Regions from separate parts of the Pseudomonas sp. S2_C03 genome, predicted to be linked through region 1. Evidence: predicted binding sites of a transcription regulator. Region 1 holds the regulator's gene; each other region holds the start of a gene.
What was found. The regulator FliA, encoded in region 1, starts transcription of late flagellar genes. The targets are predictions, from matches to a motif close to CTAAAGTTTNNNNNNNNNNNGCCGNTAA.
Positions count from the first base shown of each region.

Region 2: a site for FliA is predicted at 1,714-1,741, ahead of AB4N64_RS00790 (chemotaxis protein CheW). Genes of this name have one in related genera too.
Region 3: a site for FliA is predicted at 2,780-2,807, ahead of flgM (flagellar biosynthesis anti-sigma factor FlgM). Genes of this name have one in related genera too.
Region 4: a site for FliA is predicted at 1,724-1,751, ahead of motA (flagellar motor stator protein MotA). Genes of this name have one in related genera too.

Region 1 covers NZ_CP162766.1:3,786,805-3,791,014, reverse strand. Annotated here, with positions in the region: gene flhF (flagellar biosynthesis protein FlhF) at 1-339, shown strand, start outside; gene fleN (flagellar synthesis regulator FleN) at 450-1,280, shown strand; gene fliA (RNA polymerase sigma factor FliA) at 1,277-2,017, shown strand; gene AB4N64_RS17485 (chemotaxis response regulator CheY) at 2,185-2,556, shown strand; gene AB4N64_RS17480 (protein phosphatase CheZ) at 2,579-3,367, shown strand; gene AB4N64_RS17475 (chemotaxis protein CheA) at 3,405-4,210, shown strand, end outside.
Region 2 covers NZ_CP162766.1:157,340-161,549, reverse strand. Annotated here, with positions in the region: gene norR (nitric oxide reductase transcriptional regulator NorR) at 29-1,579, shown strand; gene AB4N64_RS00790 (chemotaxis protein CheW) at 1,807-2,709, shown strand; gene AB4N64_RS00785 (GNAT family N-acetyltransferase) at 2,735-3,193, shown strand; gene AB4N64_RS00780 (hypothetical protein) at 3,329-3,655, shown strand; gene AB4N64_RS00775 (YkgJ family cysteine cluster protein) at 3,739-4,210, shown strand, end outside.
Region 3 covers NZ_CP162766.1:590,219-594,428, forward strand. Annotated here, with positions in the region: gene AB4N64_RS02720 (T6SS phospholipase effector Tle1-like catalytic domain-containing protein) at 1-392, shown strand, start outside; gene AB4N64_RS02725 (DUF3304 domain-containing protein) at 481-945, shown strand; gene AB4N64_RS02730 (flagellar brake protein) at 1,067-1,813, opposite strand; gene AB4N64_RS02735 (flagella synthesis protein FlgN) at 1,901-2,368, opposite strand; gene flgM (flagellar biosynthesis anti-sigma factor FlgM) at 2,417-2,743, opposite strand; gene flgA (flagellar basal body P-ring formation chaperone FlgA) at 2,910-3,671, opposite strand; gene AB4N64_RS02750 (chemotaxis protein CheV) at 3,753-4,210, shown strand, end outside.
Region 4 covers NZ_CP162766.1:4,874,439-4,878,648, forward strand. Annotated here, with positions in the region: gene motB (flagellar motor protein MotB) at 1-800, opposite strand, end outside; gene motA (flagellar motor stator protein MotA) at 804-1,655, opposite strand; gene AB4N64_RS22465 (HDOD domain-containing protein) at 1,822-3,360, shown strand; gene rhdA (thiosulfate sulfurtransferase) at 3,400-4,210, shown strand, end outside.

The sequences.
Region 1 (4,210 bases):
CGGGCAAAAAATTACCTGGTGCTCGCAACCACCAGCCAGAAGCAGGTTCTAACGGCCGCTTATCATAGTTACAAGCGCTGCGGGCTGGCAGGCTGCATCCTGACTAAACTGGATGAAACGGCTAGTTTGGGCGAGGTGTTGAGCCTGGCAATCAGTCATGAATTGCCGGTGGCTTACCTCACCGATGGACCACGTATTCCGGATGACTTGCATTTGCCGCGCCGTCATCAGTTGGTCAGTCGCGCCGTCAGCGTGCAAATGCAGGAAGAACCCAGCGAAGAAGCCATGGCTGACATGTTCGCTGACATCTACCACAGTCCGACCAAGCAGGTTGGCTGAGGTGAACAGTTTTTGTACCTACATCGATGGTCTGCCAGGCATTGTTCCAGTTGCGAACGCGCAGCCAGTCATGTGGCCTCCGTCTATGCAAGACAAGGTAAAGAAATAACATGGGCAGCATGCATCCCGTACAGGTGATCGCGGTGACCGGCGGCAAGGGTGGCGTCGGCAAGACTAACGTGTCAGTGAACTTGTCCCTGGCTCTAGCGGAGCTAGGCCGGCGGGTCATGCTGCTGGACGCCGATCTGGGGCTGGCGAACGTCGACGTTCTGCTGGGCCTGACACCCAAACGCACCCTGGCCGACGTGATCGAGGGCCGCTGCGAGCTGCGTGACGTATTGTTGCAAGGCCCCGGCGGCATCCGCATCGTTCCCGCCGCCTCCGGCACACAGAGCATGGTGCACCTGAGCCCGGCCCAGCATGCCGGCCTGATTCAGGCGTTCAGCGATATCGGCGACAACCTCGATGTGCTGGTGATCGATACCGCTGCGGGTATTGGTGACTCGGTAGTCAGTTTTGTCCGCGCCGCCCAGGAAGTCCTCCTGGTGGTCTGCGACGAGCCAACGTCCATCACTGACGCTTACGCTCTGATCAAGCTGCTCAACCGTGATTACGGCATGAACCGTTTCCGCGTCCTGGCCAACATGGCCCAGAGCCCTCAGGAAGGGCGCAACCTGTTCGCCAAGTTGACAAAGGTCACGGATCGTTTCCTTGACGTCGCCCTACAATACGTCGGCGCGGTGCCCTACGACGAAAGCGTACGCAAGGCCGTCCAGAAGCAGCGCGCTGTTTATGAAGCTTTCCCGCGTTCCAAGTGCTCGCTGGCTTTCAAGGCCATTGCACAGAAGGTCGATACCTGGCCACTGCCCGCCAACCCGCGCGGGCACCTGGAGTTTTTCGTCGAGCGCCTCGTGCAACAAACGGCAGGACCCGTGCTATGACCGCCAGCGGTTACAACCTCTACAAGAAATCGGCGCGTTACGCGCAGTACGAGCTGATCGAGCGTTACGCGCCACTGGTCAAACGCATTGCGTATCACTTGTTGGCGCGCCTGCCGGCCAGTGTTCAGGTCGAAGACCTGATCCAGGCCGGGATGATCGGCCTGCTGGAAGTGTCCACCAAATACGACGCCAGCAAAGGCGCCAGTTTCGAGACGTACGCGGGCATTCGAATCCGTGGCGCCATGCTTGATGAAGTGCGCAAAGGGGATTGGGCGCCACGCTCGGTTCACCGCAATACCCGCATGGTCAGCGACGCAATTCGCTCGATTGAAGCTAAAACCGGCCGTGACGCTAAAGATCACGAAGTTGCGGCCGAACTCCAATTGAGTCTCGATGATTATTACGGGATTTTGAACGACACCCTGGGCAGCCGGTTATTCAGTTTCGACGATCTTTTGCAGGACGGCGAACACGAAGGGCTGCATGAGGATGGCGCGAGTGCTCATCTCGAGCCGTCACGCGATCTGGAAGACGAACGCTTCCAGGCGGCGCTGGCGGACGCGATTGCCAATTTGCCGGAGCGCGAGCGACTGGTGTTGGCGCTGTACTACGACGAAGAGTTGAATCTCAAGGAAATCGGTGAGGTCCTGGGGGTCAGCGAATCTCGGGTCAGCCAGTTACACAGCCAGTGCGCGGCCCGTTTGCGGGGGCGTTTGGGGGAGTGGCGAGCGCGCTGAAGGCAGTGTGGGGACACTGCGAACGTGGCTGGTGCGGGGTTGAACCGTGCCGGTCTCGATCTGTTGTGCTCCAGACAGTCATTGAGTGCTCTGCCGAATTGATTGAAATGGCGCGTCCAGGTGCTGGGCGCGTTTAAGACTGCTTGGAGGTCGAATTGGACAAGAACATGAAAATCCTCATCGTTGATGACTTTTCAACGATGCGGCGGATCATCAAGAACCTGTTGCGTGACCTTGGGTTCACCAACACGGTTGAGGCTGACGATGGCATCACCGCCATTCCGGTTCTCAACAGCGGAAGCATCGACTTTCTGGTAACCGACTGGAACATGCCTGGCATGACCGGTATCGATCTGCTGCGCCACGTGCGCGCCGACGAAAAACTCAAGCACCTGCCGGTATTGATGGTCACTGCAGAAGCCAAGCGCGAGCAGATCATCGAAGCTGCCCAGGCCGGTGTAAACGGTTATGTCGTCAAACCCTTCACGGCCCAGGCGTTGAAAGAAAAAATCGAGAAGATTTTCGAACGCATCGGTTGAGTCACCGCGCCACGGGGGAGCTATGGACCACAAAGAATCTTCACAGGGCGAGTTCGAGTCGACCCTGAAAAAACACGCGGTCGAATTGGTCGAAAGCCTTGAAAAAGGCAAGTTCGGTGACGCGGTACAACTGATCCATGAGCTCAATCAGACCCGTGACCGCGGCCTGTATCAGGAAGTGGGCAAGCTCACCCGCGAATTGCATAGCGCGATCGTCAATTTCCAGATTGATCCGCACATGCCGCAAGCCGAGGAAGTGTCCCAGATCACGGATGCCACCGAGCGCCTGGGGTATGTTGTCAAGCTGACCGAGGCCGCTGCGAACCGCACCATGGATCTGGTCGAAAGCTCAACGCCTCTGGTCAACAGCCTTGGCGATGAAGCCCAGGCATTGAGCACGGACTGGGGGCGTTTCATGCGCCGCGAAGTCGGGGCCGAAGAGTTTCGCGAACTGGCGCGGCGTGTCGACGGTTTCCTGGCTCGCAGCAGCAAGGACAACCGGGCGGTATCGAGCAACCTCAACGACATTCTGCTCGCGCAGGATTACCAGGATCTCACCGGTCAGGTGATCAAGCGTGTGACGCAATTGGTCACGGACGTTGAAACCAATCTGCTCAAACTTGTGCTCATGGCCAGTCAGGTGGACCGCTTTGCGGGCATCGAACATGACCGGGAAGCGATGCTTGCAGAAAAAGATCCACAAAAACATCTCTCTCAGGGTGAAGGTCCGCAGATTCATGCCGATAAAAGAGAAGACGTTGTGTCCGGTCAGGACGATGTGGACGATTTGCTATCCAGCCTTGGATTTTAGGTTTTATTAGACCTGTTCTGTTAGGAGCACACCATTAATGAGCTTCGGCGCCGATGAAGAGATCCTTCAGGATTTCCTGGTTGAGGCCGGCGAGATTCTAGAGCAACTGTCCGAGCAGCTGGTCGAGCTGGAAAGTCGACCTGATGATGCGGACTTGCTCAATGCAATTTTTCGCGGTTTTCACACTGTAAAAGGGGGCGCCGGCTTCCTCCAGCTCAATGAGCTGGTGGAGTGCTGTCACATCGCCGAGAACGTGTTTGACATCCTGCGCAAGGGTGAACGTCGCGTCGACTCGGAATTGATGGACGTGGTTCTCGAAGCACTGGACTCGGTGAACAGCATGTTCAGCGAAGTTCGCGACCGTAGCCCGATTACGGCTGCTACGCCTGAATTGCTCGCCGCGCTGGCTCGTCTGGCCGAACCGCAATCGGCTGATGAGGCCGCGCCGGTTGCAGCCGTGGCTGAAGAGCCACAAGCAGCGGCGCAAGCCGAATCAGGCGACATCACCGACAACGAATTCGAACAGTTGCTGGACTCGCTGAACGCCGTCAAGGCCGAAGCCGAGGCGCCGGTGGCCGCTGCGGTCGAAACGTCCGAGGTGGTCAGTGATGAGATCACCGACGCCGAGTTCGAGTCGCTGCTCGACCAGTTGCACGGCAAGGGCCAGTTCGCTGCCGATGCGGTCGGTGCCGCGCCAGCCGCACCTGCGGCCAGCGCGAGCGCGAAAGAGCCGGGCGACAGCTCAGACATCACCGACGACGAGTTCGAGGCACTGCTCGATCAGTTGCATGGCAAAGGTAACTTTGCGGTCGACGCATTGGAGTCGGCCATCGCATCGGTCCC
Region 2 (4,210 bases), 2.7 Mb from region 1:
ATAGTCATCCGGACTACATGGAGTCACTATGACTGCAAAATCTCTGCTCACCACCTTGCTTCCGCTGGTCGCCGATCTGTCCCGCGAACTGCCCGAGGGCGAGCGTTATCGGCGCCTGCTCGAAGCCATGCGCGCGCTGCTTCCGTGCGATGCTGCCGCGTTGCTGCGCCTGGATGGCGAATGGCTGGTGCCGCTGGCGGTCGATGGTTTGAGCACCGACACCCTGGGGCGACGCTTCAAGGTCAGCGAACACCCACGCTTCGAAGCGCTGCTCAGCAGCCACGGGCCGACCCGCTTCGCCGCGAACAGTGAGTTGCCCGACCCCTACGACGGGTTGGTCGACGGCCTGGACGACCATCTGGAGGTCCACGACTGCATGGGCTGCCCGCTGTTTATCGATGAACGTCCATGGGGGCTGCTGACCCTCGATGCCCTGGACCCGCAAAGTCGCGAACCGGTCGAACTGGACGCCCTGGAGGCCTTCGCCAGCCTGGCTGCTGCCACGGTCAACGCCGCCGAACGTATCGAGCGTCTGGCCAATCGCGCCGAAGACGAGCATCAGCGCGCCGAGTTGTACCGCCAGGCCAGCGGTCAGCAGAATCGCGAACTGATCGGCCAGAGCAAGGCGCACAAACGGCTGGTGGAAGAAATCAATCTGGTCGGCGGCAGCGACCTGACCGTGTTGATCACCGGCGAGACCGGGGTCGGCAAGGAACTGGTGGCCCAGGCGATTCACGCCGCCTCGCCCCGCGCCGACAAGCCGATCATCAGCCTTAACTGCGCGGCGTTGCCGGACACCCTGGTGGAAAGCGAACTGTTCGGCCACGTGCGCGGCGCCTTCACCGGCGCCACCAGCGACCGACGCGGAAAGTTCGAACTGGCCAACGGCGGTACGCTGTTTCTCGACGAAGTCGGTGAGCTGTCGCTGACCGTCCAGGCCAAATTGCTGCGTGTGCTGCAAAGCGGCCAGTTGCAGCGCCTGGGCTCCGATAAGGAGCATCAGGTCGATGTACGCCTCATCGCCGCCACCAACCGTGACCTTGCCGAAGAAGTGCGCAGCGGCCGCTATCGCGCCGACTTCTACCATCGCCTGAGCGTCTACCCGCTGCTGGTGCCGGCGCTGCGCGATCGCGGTCGTGACGTGTTGCTGCTCAGCGGTTTCTTCCTCGAACAGAACCGTTCGCGCATGGGCCTCAACAACCTGCGCCTGACCAGCGAAGCACAGACCGCATTGCTGGCCTACGATTGGCCAGGCAACGTGCGGGAACTCGAGCACTTGATTGGTCGCAGTGCGCTCAAGGCCCTGGGCAACTGCCGGGAGCGACCGAAGATCCTCAGCCTGGGGGTGGAGAATCTGGACTTGCCCAGCGCCAGCGTCGAAGTGGCGGACGAGCCGGCCGCCGTCATTCCGGCCGCGGTGGTGACCGGTGATTTGCGCGAGGCGACTGAACGCTATCAGCGCCAGTTGATCAACGCCTGCCTGGAGCGCCACCACAACAACTGGGCGAGCGCGGCGCGAGAGTTGGGGCTGGACCGGGCAAACCTGGGCCGGATGGCGAAGCGGTTGGGGATCAAGTGAAACCGCTATCGTCGGAGCGCCGCCCGGAGCAAGCTCGCTCCTACAGGGTTCTGTGTTGCTCACAAATCCCCTGTAGGAGCGAGCTTGCTCCGGGCGGCGTTCCGACGATTGGGCCCCACCATTCAGCCAATTTCCTAAAGCCTGCCCCCTTCAAGTCGATAACCCGGCATTGATAGCTGTCGGCGAACCTTGAAATCGCCCATCACCTTTTTCCACAGAAGGTTTTTATGTCCTCCATCAAAGCTCGCGCAGACTCACTTTCGCTTCTGCTGTTCACCTTGCGCAGCGGCAAGTTGATGGCGATCAACCTGCTCAAGGTCAGTGAGATCATTCCCTGCCCACCGCTGACCAAATTGCCGGAGTCGCACCCACATGTTCAGGGCATTGCCACCCTGCGCGGCGCGTCGCTGTCGGTGATCGACCTCAGTCGGGCGATTGGCGAGCGGCCGCTGGAAGACCCGAACGGCGGCTGCCTGATCGTCACCGACATCAGCCGCTCCAAACAGGGCCTGCACGTCCAGGCCGTGAGCAAGATCGTCCATTGCCTGACCACCGACATCCGTCCCCCGCCCTTCGGTTCCGGCGGTGTGCGTTCGTACATCACCGGCGTAACCTCGGTCGACGGCACGCTGGTGCAAGTCCTGGACATCGAAAAGGTCATCCATGGCATCGCCCCCGCGCAGATCGAAGTAGCGCCGACCGAGCTGAGCATGGAAGACGCCGAACTGTTGGGCAATGCGCGCATTCTGGTGGTCGACGACAGCCAGGTGGCGCTGCAGCAATCGGTGCACACCCTGCGCAACCTCGGCCTGCAATGCCACACCGCGCGCAGCGCCAAGGAGGCCATCGACTGCCTGCTGGACTTGCAAGGCACGGCGCAGCAGATCAACCTGATCGTCTCTGACATTGAAATGTCGGAAATGGATGGTTACGCCCTCACCCGCACCCTGCGCGAGACCCCGGATTTTGCCCACCTTTACGTGCTGTTGCACACCTCGCTGGACAGCGCGATGAACAGCGAAAAAGCACGGCTGGCGGGCGCCAATGCGGTGCTGACCAAGTTCTCCTCGCCAGACCTGACCAAATGCCTGATCGAAGCGGCCAGGACGATCGCCGAACAAGGCCATTGATGTGACCGAGGCCTTTTGCTTGCTGATGCGGCGCAACCTTGCCGAGGTTGTGCCGGCGAGCAACTGGCCCTCTGGCATTGAAGTCCAGGTCTACCGCCCCGAACTCGCGCCCGCCGTGCATCGACTGATGCAACTGGGCTACCAGCACGGCGGCGGCCGCGTGCCGGCATTGGAGATCTGGCAGCAGCGGTTCGAGACCGATGCCGAATACGATCGCGATCTGTGCTTCGTTGCCCTTGAGGCCGATGCGATCGTTGGCGTCTGTCAGTGCTGGACCAGTGCCTACATCAAGAATCTGGTGGTGCACCCCGATGCCCAGGGCCGGGGATTGGGCCGTGCCCTGCTGCTGCATGCGTTTCAGGCGTTCGCGCAACGTCGCGAAGGCTTTGTGGATTTGAAGGTGCTAGAAGACAACCGGCGGGCGCAGCGGTTGTATCAAGGTGTCGGGATGGTCGTGGTTCGGCGGGAAAGGGTGCCGGACTGATAGACCGCAATCGCGGGCAAGCCCGCTCCTGCAAGAGGCATCGAAGATCAACTGTAGGAGCGGACTTGCCCGCGATGGGGTCGACTCCACAACATCAGGCATACTCAGTCCAAATTCCCAAAAGGATGCCTGCCCATGAAAGCCACCACCCTGACCCTCCTTTGCCTCACCGCCCTGGCCAGCCAGGCCCACGCCTCGAGCGACGAAGCCTGGGCCGCCTATGACAAAACCGTGCTCGCCAGTTGCACCAAGGCCAGCGGCCTGAAAAATGTGGCGCCGGTGGGCAATATCGCCCAGTTTGACGACCGAGTCGGTTACACCGCCGTACTGCTGCAAGGTCGCTACCCGCAAAAACACATGAAGAACCAGCAGGGTACCGAGTTGTGCCTGTACAGCAAGAAAGACAAAACCGCCTACGTCACCGAATGGGACTCCATCCGCGCGCCCGCCAAGTCAAAGTGAATGGCGCATAACTTGCTTCAGCACAGTTTTTTGCGGCGGCATTCTGTCGCTGCTTCAAGCCGATGACAGCGACTGATCTTTCGATGAACACGACGTTTTCCTGCGTAGGCTGCGGCAAATGCTGCACTGACCATCACGTGCCTCTCACCCTGTCCGAAGCCCGCATGTGGGCGGACGATGGCGGTCAGGTCATCGTGCTGGTGGAGGCTTTCCTGGCCAATGGCCTTGGCCTGCCGACGCAGCAACGCGAACATGCTCAGCGGCGTTCGGTGTTAGTCAGCAGCGGCTCGGCGCAGGCCCACGTGGCAATCACCTTCGCCGCTTACAATGCCGGCCGTTGCCGGAATCTTGACGACGATAACCTCTGCCGCATCTACGAACGCCGTCCGTTGGTGTGCCGTATCTATCCGATGGAAATCAATCCGCACATTTCCCTCAACCCAGCCATCAAGGAATGCCCGCCCGAATCGTGGGAAAAAGGCCCGGACCTGATCCTCGGCGGTGAGTTGGTCGACCGTGAACTGGCGACGCTGATCCAGCGTTCGCGTCAGGCCG
Region 3 (4,210 bases), 3.1 Mb from region 1:
CTAAATTCGAACGCAACCACGTCGATGAAAATACGCGCCATAACGTCGATGAAAGCCGCAATGCGCAGGAGGCCAGCGGATTACTGCGTGCCTTATTCGACGATCAGGTCCACGACTCGCGCGCCTGGTTCCTCTACGCCAAAGGCCGTGAGCGAGGGGGCACGTACTTCAGTGAGCGCATGGTGTTCTTCGGCGAAGTCAACCGACGGGAGTTGGTGCTGCTCAAGGAAGGCAACGGCGGGATGGTAGCCGACAATCGCCATTCCCAGCCGCGACCGAGGCCACCTTCGATCCTGGATGGCGAGGGTTTGGCCGAGATGCAAAAGAGGCTCAGCGCACGTTGGGAGAGCTTCGGCGCACAAGCCAGGGAGGTTCGCGATGAGACGGTTTGAGCACGTTGCCGGGCATCGAGCGCGAAGCATGTGGGGCAGGCTCCAGCGTATTCAGTGTCGTTACGTGATATGGGCAATCGGCATCCTGATGGCTGCGCCGGCAAACGTTAATGCCAGCACCCTCGAAGCGATCAACCATACCCACTGGGCTATTAATCGCTTCAGGGTGGACGGGCGCTCGGGTCTCGACATCATTGGCCCGTACCAGGGCGGGGGAGGAGGATGTTGTTATGCCGCGCCTTTGCGTTGGAAACCGGGAATGATGGTGCGTGTTGATTGGGAAACTGGTGTGGCTTACTCCTACGACAATCCGGGTCTTGCTGATGAGGCGAAATACGATGCTTGGCTAGACAACATCAATGCCCAAAAACGCCAACACAGCAAAACCGTCCCCATCCCCGACTACACCGGACAAAAAGTCTGCGGCCTCACCGTGCACTTCCTGCCGTGCGACGAGCTTGCGGTCACCACCTCCTGCTACGCCTTTGGCAGCCCGCAATACCCGATCAAGATGCCGCTGCATCTGCCGGAGCCGCAGTCATGCCCACAATAAGCTCGTTTGTGTTAGCTGGGGCGTTGTTCAGAAAGAAAATAGGAGTGGCAGGACGCCAGGTGTAGCCACGGGTCTTGCTGCGATGCGGCAAGACCCTGCACATTTGCCGAGGTAGCAGACGTTACATATCGTCTTTATCGAAGCGACGTGCTTCACGCTGCAACTGATAGACGAAACGTTCGACCTGGCGCTGCACCAGCCCGCTCATGTTGTGAAAGCGGATGCCGGCGAAGGTGGTGGAGATTCTTTCTTCGAAGTGCAGGTAGCGCAGTTCGACCGGCGCGGTCATCTTGCCGAAAGGCAGGGCGGCGGCGAAGCGATCGTAGACCTGGCCCAGTTGCAGGCTGGCGGTGATGTCGCCATCGAAGCGCAACTTGCAGCCGGTGGCGGAAATATCCAGCAGTTTGCCGCGAATCGGCGCCTTGAGCTTTTCACCGTCCAGGTCGATGTCGACCAGTTGCGCCAGCTTCAGGGCGGCGCGGAAGGCGTTGCGGCGCTGGTGGTAAACCACTTCGTCCGGCAGTGGGGCAAGGTAGCCGCGCTCGCCGCCGGACTCGTCGAGCGTCGGTTGGCCGTTGCTTTCCCAAGCGATACGCACGCCATCATGAAAACCTTCGACCTTGTACGGCTCGCCGGCCAGCAGGAAACGCTCGCCATCGCGCGGGATCATTTCGTCGAGTTTGATCGTGCCACTGTCGCGGTCGACGTTCACCAGGTAGCTCTGAAAGCGCTGGGTCCGTTCGTGGAAAGTAATGATCAGCGGATCATGGCTGTCTTGCAATTGGCGCAGGTTGCCGGAGATCTCCAGAGGCGTGGTGAGCACCTTGGGTGGCTGCGGGGAATCTTCCGCATTTAAGGCATTGGACACATCAATCTCCAGACAAAATATGACTACAACTGGCCACTATAGTGCCAGCATGTTGCGAGTCTTCATAGGGCGTGATCATTTGCAGGCTCAAGCCTGACTGAGCGGGCGCGGCTTCGCAAGTTTCGCGGTAGATCCGCGTGCATCATAGAGTGCTGGCGGTTCACCGCCGGTGAGGATTTTCAGCTGGTTGGCCGTGGCGGCCTGCTGGACCAGAATCGACTGGCCATTATTGGCGTTTGCCGCTTGGCATTGAGCCAACAGATCGGTCAGCACATCGCTCTGTTCCAGCAGTTGCGGGCCGATGCTCGATTGGCTGGCCAATTGCTCCAGGCCATTGCGATTGAGCGGCAGGTTCAGGCTGGCGAGAATTTCACTGCGTTTGCGGCCATGCTGTTCGAGCAGAATGATCATTGCCTGCTTCTGCGCCAGAATCTCTTCGAGCAGAGGCATGTCGCGACCGTGCAAGGCGAGGGACTCGGTTTGCAATAACTCCAGCAGGTGTTGAGCGGGAGCGAAGTCGTCGGTGATCAGTTGCAGTAAATTAGTATCGTGCATGGCTGGCCTTGGTTTTTAAGCGTCCAAAAGCCTGGCGCAGACCGGAGCCTAGCGCTGGGCTTCGAAATTGAGCAGTTTGCTGGCTACACGGTTGCTGTCGACTTTGTAGCTGCCATCGGCAATCGCTGCTTTCAACTCGGCCACCCGGGCTTTGTCGACGGCAGGCTGATCACGCAGCTTGTCAGTGACCTGTTGCAACTGTTGAGCCTCATGGCTGAGGTGTACCGATTCCCCGCTTTTAACGGTGCTGGCCTGTTCGGCCGGGGTATTCAACGCTTTGGACTGGCCAGTTTCGGCGGTGTCCTTGGCGGCGTTGGTACGTGTATTGCCCGTTAGTGGCGAGGTGCTGTTCAAACGGCTGAAATCGATGACCATGGTAAAAAACCTCTGAATATTTGGACGCTTGCCATGTTCTCGGCTATCCCAGTGAAAACTTTAGACCCATTTTATCAATGAGCCTGCAAGCGCCAGCACGTCTTCCGCATGCGCCACAGTTTAGGGAACAGCCCAGGGCAACGCCACTGATTCGCGATCAGAGTTGCTACATGGCCACCTCCACCTGCCCAGGCGCGGTCACTTGCGCCTTGATAACCCGTTTGGAGTTGAGGTTTTTCACGCGAATCTGCTCGCTCATGCCGCCGTTGGACAGTGCTTCGCCGGGCATCCTCACGCTCAGCGTGCCGCTACGGGCAGTAATCACCACCTGATCACCTTTGCGGATGACTTCAGTCTGTTCGAGATTGACCAGGGTTATCACCTGATCAGCGACCATTGGTCGGGTAAGTCGCTGACCGATCGCCTGGTCCAGGGTGGTCAGATAGCCCTGGGTAACCTGGCCGATGTCCCGCTCGCGCATGACCACGTCACCGGGCTCGACGATGTCGGCGCGACGCAGGGGGCGGGCAGTGGTCACTATCTCGCGAAACAGGCGCACTTGAGCGGGCACGAACACTGTCCACGGGGAGCTGCCCTCGCAGCGAACCTTGACCGTGACACGGCCCAATGGCTTGGCAGGGCTCTCCAGACTGGCTGTCAATTCCTTGTCGCACATGGGCATGCGCAGGCGCGGGTCGAGCTGTTTGACCTCGATTTCGTAACGACCTTCGGTTTGACTGGTGGCCAGGTAGTCCTCTACGGTGAATTCAAGAAAGCCTTGGGTGACGCCGATAAGCATGTCAGGCAAGGTAACTGCGTCAGCAAGGGCAGGGCTGCCAGCGTTGAACAGGCAGACGGCCGATATCGCGCAGAGCAATCTGCGGGAGGTGGATGTCAGGCGTCGAAAAAATGTCGGTTCTGTGTTCATAAAAGTTAAAAAGCAAGCGCCGTGCCGTTTAGTGATGAATGTGCGTCGCAACACAACTAGCGTTGGTGTAGGAGTCTGGGCATGGCTGGTGTAATGGATTCGGTAAACCAGCGCACGCAACTGGTAGGGCAGAATCGCCTGGAGCTGTTGTTGTTCCGTCTCGACGGCCAGCAGCTCTACGGGATCAACGTGTTCAAGGTTCGAGAGGTGCTGCAATGCCCCTCGCTGACCGTGATGCCCAAGTCCAGTCCTGTCGTGTGCGGTGTGGCAAATATCCGGGGAGCGACCATTCCGATTCTTGATCTGGCGATGGCAACCGGTTCCGGAGCATTGAAAGATCAAAGCAACCCCTTCGTGATCATCACGGAGTACAACACCAAGACCCAGGGTTTCCTGGTGCGCTCGGTGGAGCGCATCGTCAACATGAACTGGGAGGAGATTCATCCGCCGCCCAAGGGCACCGGACGCGATCACTACCTGACGGCTGTGACTCGGGTCGACAATCAGCTAGTCGAAATCATCGACGTCGAGAAGGTACT
Region 4 (4,210 bases), 1.1 Mb from region 1:
ATGTCGATACGGCGGTTGACCGGGTTGAGCGGATTCTCGCGATCGAACAGTGCCGACGAGGCATAACCCACCACCCGCGCCACCTGATCTTCCGGATAACTGCCCGCCACCAGCGCACGGCGTGCGGCGTTGGCGCGGTTGGCCGACAGCTCCCAGTTGCCGAAGTCGCCGGTACCGGCGAACGGCTTGGCATCGGTGTGGCCACTGACGCTGATCTTGTTCGGCACCGCCTTGATGGTGTCGGCCATGGCCAGCAGGATGTCTTCGAAATACGGCTTCAGGCGCGCACTGCCGGAATCGAACATCGGCCGGTTCTCGGCGTCCACGATCTGGATACGCAAGCCGTCGGTGGTGATCTCGAACAGGATCTGGTCCTTGAACTTCTGCAGTTGCGGATTTTCTTCCACCTTGTTCTGCAGTTCCTGCAGCAACAGCTCCAGGCGTTCCTTCTCGACCATCTCGGCCATGCCTTCGACCTGTTCGGCGTCGACCGTCACCTTGTCCGGCTGAGGTTGGGACTTCACCTCAGGGTTGAGGGTGTTTTCCGGCGCCAGGGTCGGCGAGCCGCCCAGGTCAATGATGTAGGGCGTGCCACTTTCGGAAAACCCGACCGGGTCCTTGAAGTAACCGGCGATGGCTATCTTCTGTTCCGGTGTCGCGGTGGACAGCAGCCACAGCACCAGGAAGAACGCCATCATCGCCGTCGCGAAGTCAGCGAAGGCGATTTTCCAGGCGCCCCCGTGATGTCCGCCGGCTATGCGCTTGACGCGCTTGACGATTATCGGCTGATTATTTTCCATGGTTTAGCGACCGCGAACCGCTTGTTCCAGCTCAGCGAAGCTAGGACGGTGCGCCGGGTACAGAACCTTGCGCCCGAACTCCACGGCCAGCGATGGCGGCATGCCAGAAGCCGAGGCCACCAGCGAGGCTTTGATCGCTTCGTATACGTTCAGCTCTTCCTTGGCATCGTGGGCCAGGGAATGGGCCAGGGGGCCGAAAAAACCGTAAGCGGCAAGAATACCGAAGAAGGTACCCACCAGTGCCGCACCTACGTGCAAGCCGATGGAAGCCTGGTCGCCCTCACCGAGCGAGGCCATGGTGACCACGATACCCAGTACCGCGGCGACAATACCGAAACCGGGCATGCCGTCGGCAATGCCGTTGACCGCATGGGAAGGATGCTCCAGGTCTTCCTTGAGGCTGTAAAGCTCCATGTCGAACAGACCTTCCAGCTCATGGGGAGCCATGTTGCCGGACGACATGATGCGCAGGTAATCACAGATAAACGCGGTCATGCGTTCATCTTTCAACACTGCGGGATACTTGGCGAAAATCGGGCTCGCCGCCGCATCTTCGATGTCGCCTTCGATGGCCATCATGCCTTCACGGCGACTTTTATTGAGGATTTCGTAAACCAGCCCCAACACTTCCAGGTAGAAGGTGTGGCTGAAGCGCGAGCCGAACATGCTCAGGGATTTCTTGAGCACGTGCATGGTCATATAGCCGGGGTTGGCCTGCAGGAACGCACCCAAGGCTGCGCCGCCAATGATCATGACTTCGAAGGGTTGGATCAGGGCGGCAATTTTGCCGTGGGAGAGCACGTATCCGCCGAGCACGCTAGCGAATACGACGATGATGCCGATTATTTTAGCCATAGGTAGGAGAGCACTTACTGAGTCGGGTTCAAGGTCATATTCGGAAGTTAAAAAATCTCTTCTTCTACTTATCGGCAAAACTGCGCCAGACTATAGCCAGTTCAGGCGAAAAGCCAATTTGGCCCATTCTGGGCGTAGGTAATGCAGACGATGATCACGTCCAACCATGGCTAATGAAACGAACGTTCCACCGCAAAAACCGACCACGCTCGAAGGCTGGGTAAAGCTTCTCGATGGCGTGCGCCTGCCTGTCCCACAGGCCAGCCACGACCGGGTTTGCAAGGCAATCACCGACAATCGCAGCTCATTGCGCGATATCGCCGACCTGATGCAGGACAGCCCTGCACTGGCATTGAGCGTGATTCGCGAAGCCAATCGGCAGACTCACGGCAGCATGGCCGAGCCGGCGGAAAACCTTGAGGTGGCGATCACGCGCCTGGGTTTGAAGCGCACCGAAGAGTTGCTCGCTCGGCTGCCTGCCATGCCTGAATCGCAAATTCCAGCGACCCTGCGACAGTTGCAGTTGATCAGCCAGCACGCTACGCAACAGGCCAATGGTTTTTTCGCCGCACGCCTGGCCAGGCTGTGGCAGGACATCCACTGGGGCAGCCTGTTATTCCTGTCGCCGTTATGGCCGCTGGCACTGACCCACCCGCAATTGCTCGAAGAGTGGGAACTGCGGGTTATCCACAAGGGCGAGTCGGCACGCAAAGTCGAGAAACAATTGTTCGGCGTTCGCTTGTTGCGAATCGCCCGCACGCTGGTGGAAACCTGGCACCTGCCGAACTGGGTCCAACAAGGTTACAGGCTGCTGCTCATGGAGCAACGTGAGCTGGTGCAAGTTCTGCGCATCGCCCGTGACATCGATCATCCGCTGCGCCAGCAAAACCGTCTCGATGACGACCCGACACTGCGGCGCTGGCTCAACCAGCCGGCCAACACCGTGTTGCTGGCCAACGGCTTGGCACTGTCGGCGCAACAATCCTGGGACTGCCCGCACAGTCAGCGCTGGCAATACTTGACCAGCCTCTACCTGCAAATGCCAATGGACGAGTTGCAGCAGCAACTGCACCAGCAGGCTGTCAACAGCGCCCGCCACCACGCCGCGCCTGGCCTCTTCCATCCCGCCGTTGCGCTGCTCTGGCCGTGGGGCACCCATCGTATCCACGCGGGCCTGCTGCCTGCCCCGGGACCGTCTGCCGAAGACTTGACGAAGTGGCGCGGGCAATGCGCCGAATTACTGGCAGAGCCGAGTCGGTTCACCAATGCCATGCACCTGACCAACTCGGCACGGGACGCCCTGGTGGCGTGTGGCATGCGCCGGGTGATGATCCTGATGGCCGACCGCACCCACGCCAATCTGCGCGTACACCAGACCGCCGGGCTGCCCAAGGAAGCAGCCGGATTGAATTTCGTGGTCAGTCAAAGCACCGTGTTGCAACGTTTGCTGGCGCAACAGGCGCAGGTGCGCCTGAACCCGGCCAACAATGCGCAATTCTCGGCGCTGCTGCCCCCCGGCCTGCGCGCACAATTTCGCGGTGAACACTTGATGCTGCGTTCGCTGGTCAACAACGGCCGCGTCATCATGATCGTGGCCGCAGACCAGGGTGGTGGGCCGTTTTCGGATATCACCGTGCAGGCCTTTGGGAAAACCGCGCAGTGCATCGAGAAAGCCCTGCACAGCTTTAGCCATCGCGGCCAATGACCCGCTACAATCCTCCCCTTTGTGCCCTGGAGACCTCACATGTCTGACTTCTCTGGCTTGCCGCTGGTCATTGAGCCGAGCGACTTGCTTCCTCGCCTCGACGCCCGCGATCTTATCCTGGTGGACCTGACCAGCAGCGCCCGCTATGCCGAAGGCCATATTCCCGGCGCGCGCTTCGTCGATCCGAAACGCACGCAACTCGGCCAGCCGCCGGCGCCGGGCCTGATGCCACCGCAAGCGGCACTCGAGGCGCTGTTCGGTGAACTGGGCCACAATCCCGACGCCGTGTACGTGGTCTACGACGACGAAGGCGGCGGTTGGGCCGGGCGCTTCATCTGGTTGCTCGATGTCATCGGCCACCAGAAGTACCACTACCTCGACGGTGGCCTGACGGCCTGGCTGGCGGAAGGCTCGCCGATGTCGATCCAAATCCCGCCAGCGGTGGGCGGTCCGGTGACCTTGACCCTGCACGAGGAACCCACCGCGACACGCGAGTACCTGCAAAGCCGCCTTGGCGCCGCCGACCTGGCTATCTGGGACGCACGCGGGCCACTGGAGTATTCCGGCGAGAAGGTCCTGGCGGCCAAGGCTGGGCACATTCCCGGCGCAGTCAACTTCGAGTGGACCGAGGGCATGGACCCGGCGCGCAACCTGCGCATCCGCACCGACATGCCGCGAATCCTCGAACACCTGGGGATCACCAAGGACAAAGAAGTCATTACCCACTGCCAGACTCATCACCGTTCTGGCTTCACTTATCTGGTGGCCAAATCCCTCGGTTATCCGCGGGTCAAAGGCTATGCCGGTTCCTGGGGCGAATGGGGCAACCATCCCGACACGCCCGTAGAGA